2 regions of the Endobacterium panacihumi genome follow, and region 1 is predicted to be linked to the other one. Evidence: riboswitches for the same ligand, from Rfam matches in the RefSeq annotation. Region 1 holds a riboswitch; the other holds the start of a gene.
What was found. A riboswitch is a leader RNA that binds a small molecule or an ion and turns the genes downstream of it on or off. The one in region 1 is predicted to bind cobalamin.
Positions count from the first base shown of each region.

Region 2: it holds a riboswitch for cobalamin, as region 1 does, so the genes downstream of both, ACRQ1B_RS11970 (CbtB domain-containing protein) here and ACRQ1B_RS18860 (ABC transporter substrate-binding protein) in region 1, are expected to answer to the same signal.

Region 1 is NZ_JBOZRA010000004.1:148,786-152,959, forward strand. It holds gene ACRQ1B_RS18850 (ABC transporter ATP-binding protein) at 1-416, opposite strand, end outside; gene ACRQ1B_RS18855 (FecCD family ABC transporter permease) at 413-1,420, opposite strand; partial or broken gene ACRQ1B_RS18860 (ABC transporter substrate-binding protein) at 1,452-2,402, opposite strand; cobalamin riboswitch at 2,651-2,886, opposite strand; gene ACRQ1B_RS18865 (GntR family transcriptional regulator) at 2,972-3,862, opposite strand; gene ACRQ1B_RS18870 (mannitol dehydrogenase family protein) at 4,091-4,174, shown strand, end outside.
Region 2 is NZ_JBOZRA010000002.1:9,707-13,880, forward strand. It holds gene ACRQ1B_RS11955 (GNAT family N-acetyltransferase) at 1-288, shown strand, start outside; gene ACRQ1B_RS11960 (hypothetical protein) at 315-731, shown strand; gene ACRQ1B_RS11965 (CbtA family protein) at 715-1,479, opposite strand; gene ACRQ1B_RS11970 (CbtB domain-containing protein) at 1,493-1,681, opposite strand; cobalamin riboswitch at 1,707-1,916, opposite strand; gene ACRQ1B_RS11975 (c-type cytochrome) at 1,995-2,867, opposite strand; gene ACRQ1B_RS11980 (c-type cytochrome) at 2,970-3,410, opposite strand; gene ACRQ1B_RS11985 (LysE family translocator) at 3,587-4,174, opposite strand, start outside.

The DNA.
Region 1 (4,174 bases):
AGATGATGCCAAAAGCGCTCTGCCTTATCGATCATATCGACGTTTTCAAGCGCCGCGTTGACGATCGCGTCATCCTCCAGGGACCATCCGGATAGCGGCCCAAGATACGGCGTTCGGCCCAGTTCGACGGCTTGACGCGCCGTAATTCTTTCGGTGGTTTCCGCCTGTTGCTCCACAAACGCAAGCTTTTGAGCAATGTGGCGGCTGCCGATGGATTTTATCGCCGCATCACCCAGCCTCACATGTCCGGAAAGCGGTTTGCGAATGCCGGCCAGCATCGAGAGCAACGTGCTTTTGCCGGAACCGTTGGGGCCGATAATGCCGAGAAACTCACCCGGCGCGACGTCGAAGGAAACGTCACGCACGATTTCCAGACTGCCGGCGGACCAGCTGAGATTTCGGGCAGAAAGCTTCATGGTCGCGTCCTCTTCTGCCCGAGAATGAAGGCAAATGCCGGGGCACCGAACAGAGCCGTGATCACACCGATTGGCAGCACCTGCCCGGAAACGATGGTGCGCGAAAGGATATCGGCGACGATCATGAAAACGGCCCCGACCAATGCCGTTACCGGCAGCAGACGCCCATGTCGAACACCGACGATGAGCCGTGCCGCATGAGGGATGACGAGGCCGATAAAGCCGATCGAGCCGACCAGCGAGACCATCGCGGCCGTCATCGCGGCGGCTGTACAGATCAGGACGACCTGAACGCGGCGCACGCGGATGCCGAGCGAGGCGGCCGCCTGATTGCCGAAGGCGAAGGCGTCGAGTGCGCGGACATGCCAGAGACAAATGAGAAGACCGATGATCGTGACCGGCAGCGCCAGACCGACATCCGGCCAGCGCACACCTGACAGATTGCCGAGCAGCCAGAACATGATGCCGCGCGCCTGCTCGGCCGTCGCCGACTTGGTCACGACGAAGGAGGTCAGCGCATTGAACATCTGCGAGCCTGCAACGCCGGCAAGGATGATAGCATTGCTGCCGCTGCCGGCGCGCATGGCCAGCAGGCTGACGAGCAGGAAAGCGGCAAGCGCGCCCGCGAGCGCACCCATTGGCATGGTCAGCATTCCCGCGCCAAAACCCAGAAGCGCTACGGCAACTGCACCGGTGGAGGCACCGGCGGAAATGCCGAGAATGTAGGGATCCGCCAGCGGATTGCGCAGCAGCGACTGCAGCACGGCACCGGCGATTGCCAGCGAGGCGCCGCAACAGGCAGCAACGACAGCGCGACTGAGGCGATAGGCCCAGACGATGCCCTCGTCGAGTGGTTCCAGCGGGTAGCCGGCGCCGAAAACGCGGTTGGCGACCGTTTTCAACACGACATCAAATGGAATGGAGGTTTCGCCAATCGCCGCCCCGGCGACTAGCGCAACGGCAAGGATGACGAGCGCCGCAAGTGCGACGCCCGTTCTACTCATTTTTGACGTTATATGTTCCACCGCTATCAGCTTATTTGGCAAGGCCCGAGGCGGCGATGGCATCAGCCAGCTTTTCCAGTCCCTCGACGGTGCGGATGGTCGGGTTCATAGCCTGCGCATCCATTTCGAAGACATGGCCTTCTTTCACGGCAGGCATCAGGCTGGCGACGGGATCTTCCTTGAGGAACTTGTGCTTGACGGCGACATCATCGGCCGGGAACCGGCGGCGATCCATCTTGCCGGCAACGATCATCGTCGGGTTGGCCTTGGCGATGGTTTCCCAGCCGACGGTCGGCCATTCCTCATCGCTCTCGATCACATTCTTGATACCGAGCGCCGACATGATGTAGCCCGGCGCGCCGTGGCGACCAGCGACATAAGGATCGATATCGAGTTCGGCACTGGAGAACCAGAAGACGGCCGAGAGCTTGCCATCCGCCGAAGCGATCTTTGTACGCGCGGCTTCTTCGCGCTTCTTGAGATCGGCGACAACTTCTTCGCCACGATCCTGAACGTTGTAGATCTTCGCCAGATCACGGATTTCCTGATAGATCAGCTCCATAGAAAACACGCCGGTGCGTACGCCATCACCACCACCGGAATTGTCCTTGCCGACGCAATCGGCCGGCGAGGTATAGACCGGCACGCCGAGTTCGGCGAACTGGGCAGGCGTGCCCACCACACCTTCCGGACCGATCTGCCACTGGAACTGGGTCGTCACCAGATCCGGCTTCTTGCCGATCACCGCTTCGAAACTCGGATCGTTGTCGGCCAGGCGCTCGACCTTGGCGTTCGTTTCCTCAAACCCCTTCAGCACCGGACTGACCCAGAGCGCCGTGCCAACCACCCTGTCCGACAGGCCAAGCAGATAAAGCACTTCGGTGACGCTCTGGCCAACCGACACCGTGCGCGACGGTGCCTGTTTGAAGGTCAGTTCAAGACCGCAATTCTTGATGGTCAAAGGGTACTGGGTTTCGGCAGCCTGTACCGGGGTCGAAAATGGAAGGATCGCGACGGCCGAAGCCAGCAAACCTGCGCAGACCGACAGGCGTGAAAAATGAAACATGGTCTCTCCTGGAAATGTGTGATCGATGGAGGGCGACAGCGCGTATCAGAACGCTTGCCGGCGGACAGTCGACATCGACGAAAAAGGGATAAAGACCATGGAGTGCGCACAAGCGCATGGAAGCGTCATAACGTGATCCTCTTCCGGGCATCCCCGCCCGTAACGATAGTTCTGTCCTGACGGCAGGTCTCCTGGCTCACGAACATGCCGTCCACCTGCCTTCCCATGCCGATCACGACACAGTGGCCAGATACCCTTCGGGCATCTCGAGGATGGACGGTGATCCGCTTACAGTTGCGGGGGCAGCCACGGCATTGAGATCTGATAAATCGGATCCGCACCGTGTTCCCTTTTAATTCCATTGCTTTCGGCGCTGGAAACCGTCGCCGCTGAGTTAGCTGGCAGATGTGCCCGCCGTCAATGGCAATAGTGTATGTTATGTAATATCATTACGTGTCAAGATAAAATATGCTGCCTGTTTTGCATCAGGCAAGGTCGATGGACGTCAGCATGGTCGATCGCGCGGTGTGCAGGTGCAGGCGGCATGCCTCGCGCGCCCTTGCGGGATCACCGCTTTTCAAACCGTCGATATAGGCCAGATGCTCGTGCAGCGCGCGATGATTGCGGGCCACTTCATCTCTTTTGTTCCACTGGTAATGATAGTGAAAAATCACCGACATTACGCCCTGGATATTGCCGAGAAACCGGTTCGGCACGGCACTATCCACCAGCTTGTGGAACCGATGATCAAGGTCGGAAAAATCGCGGCCGCGATTATTGAAATCGGCAAGGATTGCATGATGCTCTTCCTCGATCAGCGACAATTCGCCCCAAAGCAGATCATCTTTCGGGAGAGCGACAAAACGATCGACGGCCCGAAACTCGATCAACTCGCGCATATCAAAAAGCTCGCCGACAAAATCCACAGTCAGGCCCAGCGTGCGCCAGCGCCCGTTGCTCTGGCGCTCCAGAAGACCGAAATGGCTGAATTTATTGAGGCAGTCACGAATGGCTGACGTGGACACGCCGAACTGGCGGGCAAGATCCAAACCGTTGATGACTTGTCCGGGGCTGCAATCGGGACCGACCAACCATGCCATGAACTTGCGCTCGACCATATCGGCCAGCGGTTCCATATCGGCATCGGCGAGATAGTCACTACGCTTCGGCAGACGCAATTGCTGCTTGGCGCGACCTTCAACCGCGACGATGCCGCGCATGGACAACGCCGCCAACACGGCGCGCACCGTCGTGCGGCTGATACCGAGTGTCGCAGCCATGGCCGGCTCGGAAGGCAGCGGCGCACCGGCCTGCGCATCGGCCAGCATGTCGAGGGCCTGATTATAGCTGCGCTTGAAAAGAGCATTGGTTTTCATGACCGGGAGAGCGCCTTGAAATGACACTTGGCAGAAGCTGTTTTTTATGAATGCTCTTTTTATATAAAAAACAAATTGCCTGCAAGGCAATTGTCTTTTATCCCAAAAGAACAGTTTTAATGCATGTTACGGGAGAGGGAGCATGCGACGCGAATTGCATTTCTGTCGGCCTGCTGCGCCTCGACCGATCCTTGTTTCAAACAGTTATCAGATCAGGGCGGAGCGTCCATGACGGGCATCATTTTACAGTTCGGCACCAGCCGTTTTCTCCAGGCGCATGCGGATTTCTTTCTGCATGAGGCAAAGCAGGCA
Region 2 (4,174 bases), on a different contig from region 1:
GGCGGCGAAGGCCTGATCGGCTACGCCATTCTGGTGCCGTTGTACCGCGCTCAGGAGGGCAAGCGCGGCATGGATCTGCACCATCTCTTCGTGCGCGAAGGCCATCGCGGCCACGGCATCGGCCACCATCTGGTCACCCGCGCCCGCGACCTCGCCCGCAATGCCGGCTGCGATTATCTTTCGGTCGGCGCCGCGACCGGCAATTTCGCCGCCCACCGATTTTACGAGCACATGGATTTCAAACCGCGGCCGGTAACAGGCATGCGATATACGCAGGCGCTGGCGTAAGAACTGCGGAAACCGGCGATCTCTCCTTGGCTGGGATCGCCGGACTGTTGCAATTACTACGACGACCTTCGTCTTCCGATTCAGTCTTTTCCAGTCAATACTCGACAACGACCACCCCCACCCGCTCCGCGATCTGGCACCAGATCGCCAAGCGCCCGGCGAATATCGCGGCTATTGAGATTGAGACTACGTCCTTTCGGAATCCCTTGCCGCTCAATCTTCGCCCACGCTGCAGCCCGAAACGCGGCAGCATTGCTTTCATGGTATGCAAGACAATCGGCCCCGACAGGATCGGAACCGATCAGAATGCGAAAGGCACGGCGATGCACGAAGCAGGCCGCGCCATGGTCGCGGTCATCGGAGAAAACGGCAAAACTCAGCGCATCGAGATCGTCACGCCAGACTGCCGTGTTCCTTTCCATCACTTCACGCGGAAGGACTGAGACGCTTCAGGAATGTGCCACTCAGCGCACCCAAAAGTGCCCAGAAAACAAAGCTTGTGACGGTTGCCACGACGATGAAGCGACGCTCCAGTTCGAGCGGCGCCAACGGCTCCACGCCGGTCGGCGGCAATGGCGCGCCCACCACATGCGGTGCCGCGATGAGGACGACCGCCAGCACCGCAGCCCATGGCTCACGCCGCAAGACCAGCAGGCCGATACCGGCAGCCGTCGCGATGGCCGTGGCAATCCACCATGTCTGACGGGCGGCAAGTTCTGCAGCCGGGCTGCCTGGCAATTCCGGCGGCAGCCCCACCATCGGCGCCAGCATCACCGAGGCAAAACCCGCCACGCCGAAAAACAGCCCGGTGCGCCAGCCCTGTGAGACGTTCGCCATGGACAGCAAGGCCGTCAGCACAAGCGAATAGCCGATCGCGGTCAGCACATTGGCGCCGAGCGTATAGGCGGTGCGCTCGAAACCGTCGGCGGGTGCCCACCCCTCACCGTGATCGTGACCGGCGGCATCATGCCCGTCACCTTCCGCCGCGGTTGCGGCATGATCGTGGGCGGGCGTGCCGGACGCATGCGTATGTGCGTCAGGCGCCGCGCTTTCCGGCACGGCCGGCCCTGCATTCTCATAGGTTTCGGCCTTGAGGATCAGCGGCTCGGTGCCGACCATCTGCATCAGCGTGATGGCAATACCTGTTATGATCCCCACCGGGACGGCGGAGAAGACAATAGCTCTGAACATATGGTGGCTCCCCTCAGTGGCAGGGGAAAGCGTTGGCATGACGGACGTCATGCGCAGCATTGTGAACGACTTCGAGATGGGAAAAACCCACGAAACCGATCACGAAAAGCCCGAGGCAACCGGCCATGGCGGATTGCACCAGGTTGGATGTTCTGGAAGAGACGGCCGGTTTGGCCGCGGTATCAGTGGTCTGTTTTTGCATGATGGAACCCCTCGTTGCACATGCGTTGCTCACATTTGCAATGGCAGGTCTCCTGGCTCGCAGGTCGTTGTCACGAAACTGGCCTTCCCGGTTTCCCAGTGGCCGTCATCGTCCGGACTCGCCGCTCACAGTTGCGGGGGCAGCCGCGAATGAGGAAATCTCCCTGTCGCGTTCCCTTTTCATCCCCCTGCATTCACTTGAGAAAACAGGAGGAACCATTGCGAGGCAAGTTGTGCGCCCGGCATTTGCGGGTGTCAAGGTGCGGTTGCACCGGCACGGCTGCACACCGAGGAAGCATTTTCAGAGGACGGGATTATTTCCCCGGCACTGCTTTCAAGTAGGCAGCGATGGCTTCAAGGTCGCTCTTGGGCAGATGCGCAATGTTTTTCTGCACTTCCACCATCGATCCGCCAACACTGTCGAAATCGGGTGTGAAACCGGTTTCGAGGTAGTTGACGATGTCGTCCTCGCTCCAGGCGCTGATCCCTTCCGAGGTCGAGGTAATGCCGGGCACGCGGCCATCGCCTTCCGGATTGAGGCCACCCGCCAGCCAGGCGCCGGACTCGAAACCGCCCAGCGCATTGCGCGGCGTATGGCATTCGCCGCAATGACCAGGACCTTCGACCAGATACTGGCCGCGCTTGACCTGTTCGGACGCATTTGCGAGCGCTACCCGCGGACCGTCATCGAAATAGAGAAACTTCCAGCCACCGACGGCAAGCCGGATATTGAAGGGAAACGGCAGGTCGTGGCCCGGCGCCACATTGGAACTGGCCGGCAAGGACTTCAGGTACGCGAAAAGGTCATTGACGTCTTTTGGCGAAAGCCGCGCATAGGACCCATACGGAAACGACGGATACAGATGCTCGCCACTCGGGCCAACACCACGCGTCATCGCATTGCCGAATTGTGCGATTGTCCAGCCACCGATCCCGGCCTGACTGTCGGAGGAAATGTTAGGAATATGGAATGTGCCGAAATCGCTCGGCAAAGCCCGACCGCCCGACATGATCTTCAGCGCATCGCCTTCAGCACCCGGCGCAGCATGGCACCCGGCACAGCCGCCCGCCCAGAACAGCTGTTCGCCATTGGCCAGATCAGGACTGCCGAGATTGGCCCAGTGGCTCTCCGGCTGCGGATCGGGTGCCGTCAGCGAATAAGCACCGCCGAGACCTGCCGCCCCCATAACAACCACTGCCGCCACGATTTTCGTGAAGGTCGATGCCATGTCATTCTCCTGCCGCAAGGCGTCACGGCAGCCGGGTCAGTACCCGGCTGCCGATCGCAATCAACGCTTCAGACGGTAGGTCTGGTGGCACTGGCCGCATTCGGCGCCCAGCGTCTGCATGGCATTCATGACGCCGGCGACATCGGTCGGTGCTGCCGCCAGAACAGCATCGGCATCCGCGGCCAGCTTCAGCGACTTGGCACGGAAGTCGGACGGATTTTCCCAGATCTTTGGCGAGGCTTCGGTATCATGGCCGGTTTCGCTGCCGACCGGGAACTGGTCGGGAAATGCCTTGGCCGACGTGCTGATCGTCGTCAGTGCGGTCTTCACGGCTTCCGCGTCGAACGGCTTCTGTTCCTTGGCGATAGCGGCAAGTGCGCCCATGGCACCACCGATCGCCTTCATGCCGGCCTGACGTTCGACCTGCGGTTCGGCAGCAAAAGCCGAACCGAAGCCAAGACAGAGTGCCACGGCCGTGGCGGCCAGAGTCTTGATATACATTAAAATCTCCCGGTTTGATCGGCCCGCATCACACGCAGCCGAAAGATCTGCGCTGGGAGAATGACAAGGCCAAACGACGGAAAGAAGTCACGTTTCCGTCAGGCTACCAGAGATGCTGCGATTATCCGTTGACACTGCGTTCACCAGATAAATACGGCAAAACCACTCAAGTTAGCTCATACGCCGCCCTTCACGCCTTCCCAAAGGGTCACCACCGACACGACAACCAGCAGCAGGCCGGCGCCCCGGCCAATCCAGATGGTTGCTGAGGCATTGCCGACGACCGCGGCGCGGGCACGCCCGGCAGCGACCGCAAGGCTGCCGTAAATCGCCAACTGGGTTGCTGCCGTCATCACCGCCATGATGGCGGCCTGCGGTGCCAGAGGACCGAAATCGGGACGTAGAAACTGCGGATAGATGGCCAGCATGAAAAGATAGTCCTTTGGATTCATCAGGCAGGTGACCGCCCCGCGCCGAAATGCTTCCCAATGAGAACGGCTGTCTGCCGGACCGACATGATCAACGATGATCGCGCTGCGCATCAACGTGACGCCGATCCACGCCATGTAAAGCGCGCCGATGATCAGCAGTGGTTTGAACAGGACCGGCATGAAACTCGCCAGAAGGCCGACCCCCAGCGCGCCATAAAGCGAATGCACGATCCCGCCCAGCATGATACCCGCCGTGGCGGCGAGCCCGGAGGCGCGGCCCCGCGTCAGCGCGTTGGCCAGAACAAAAATCATGTCCATGCCCGGCACGATGAT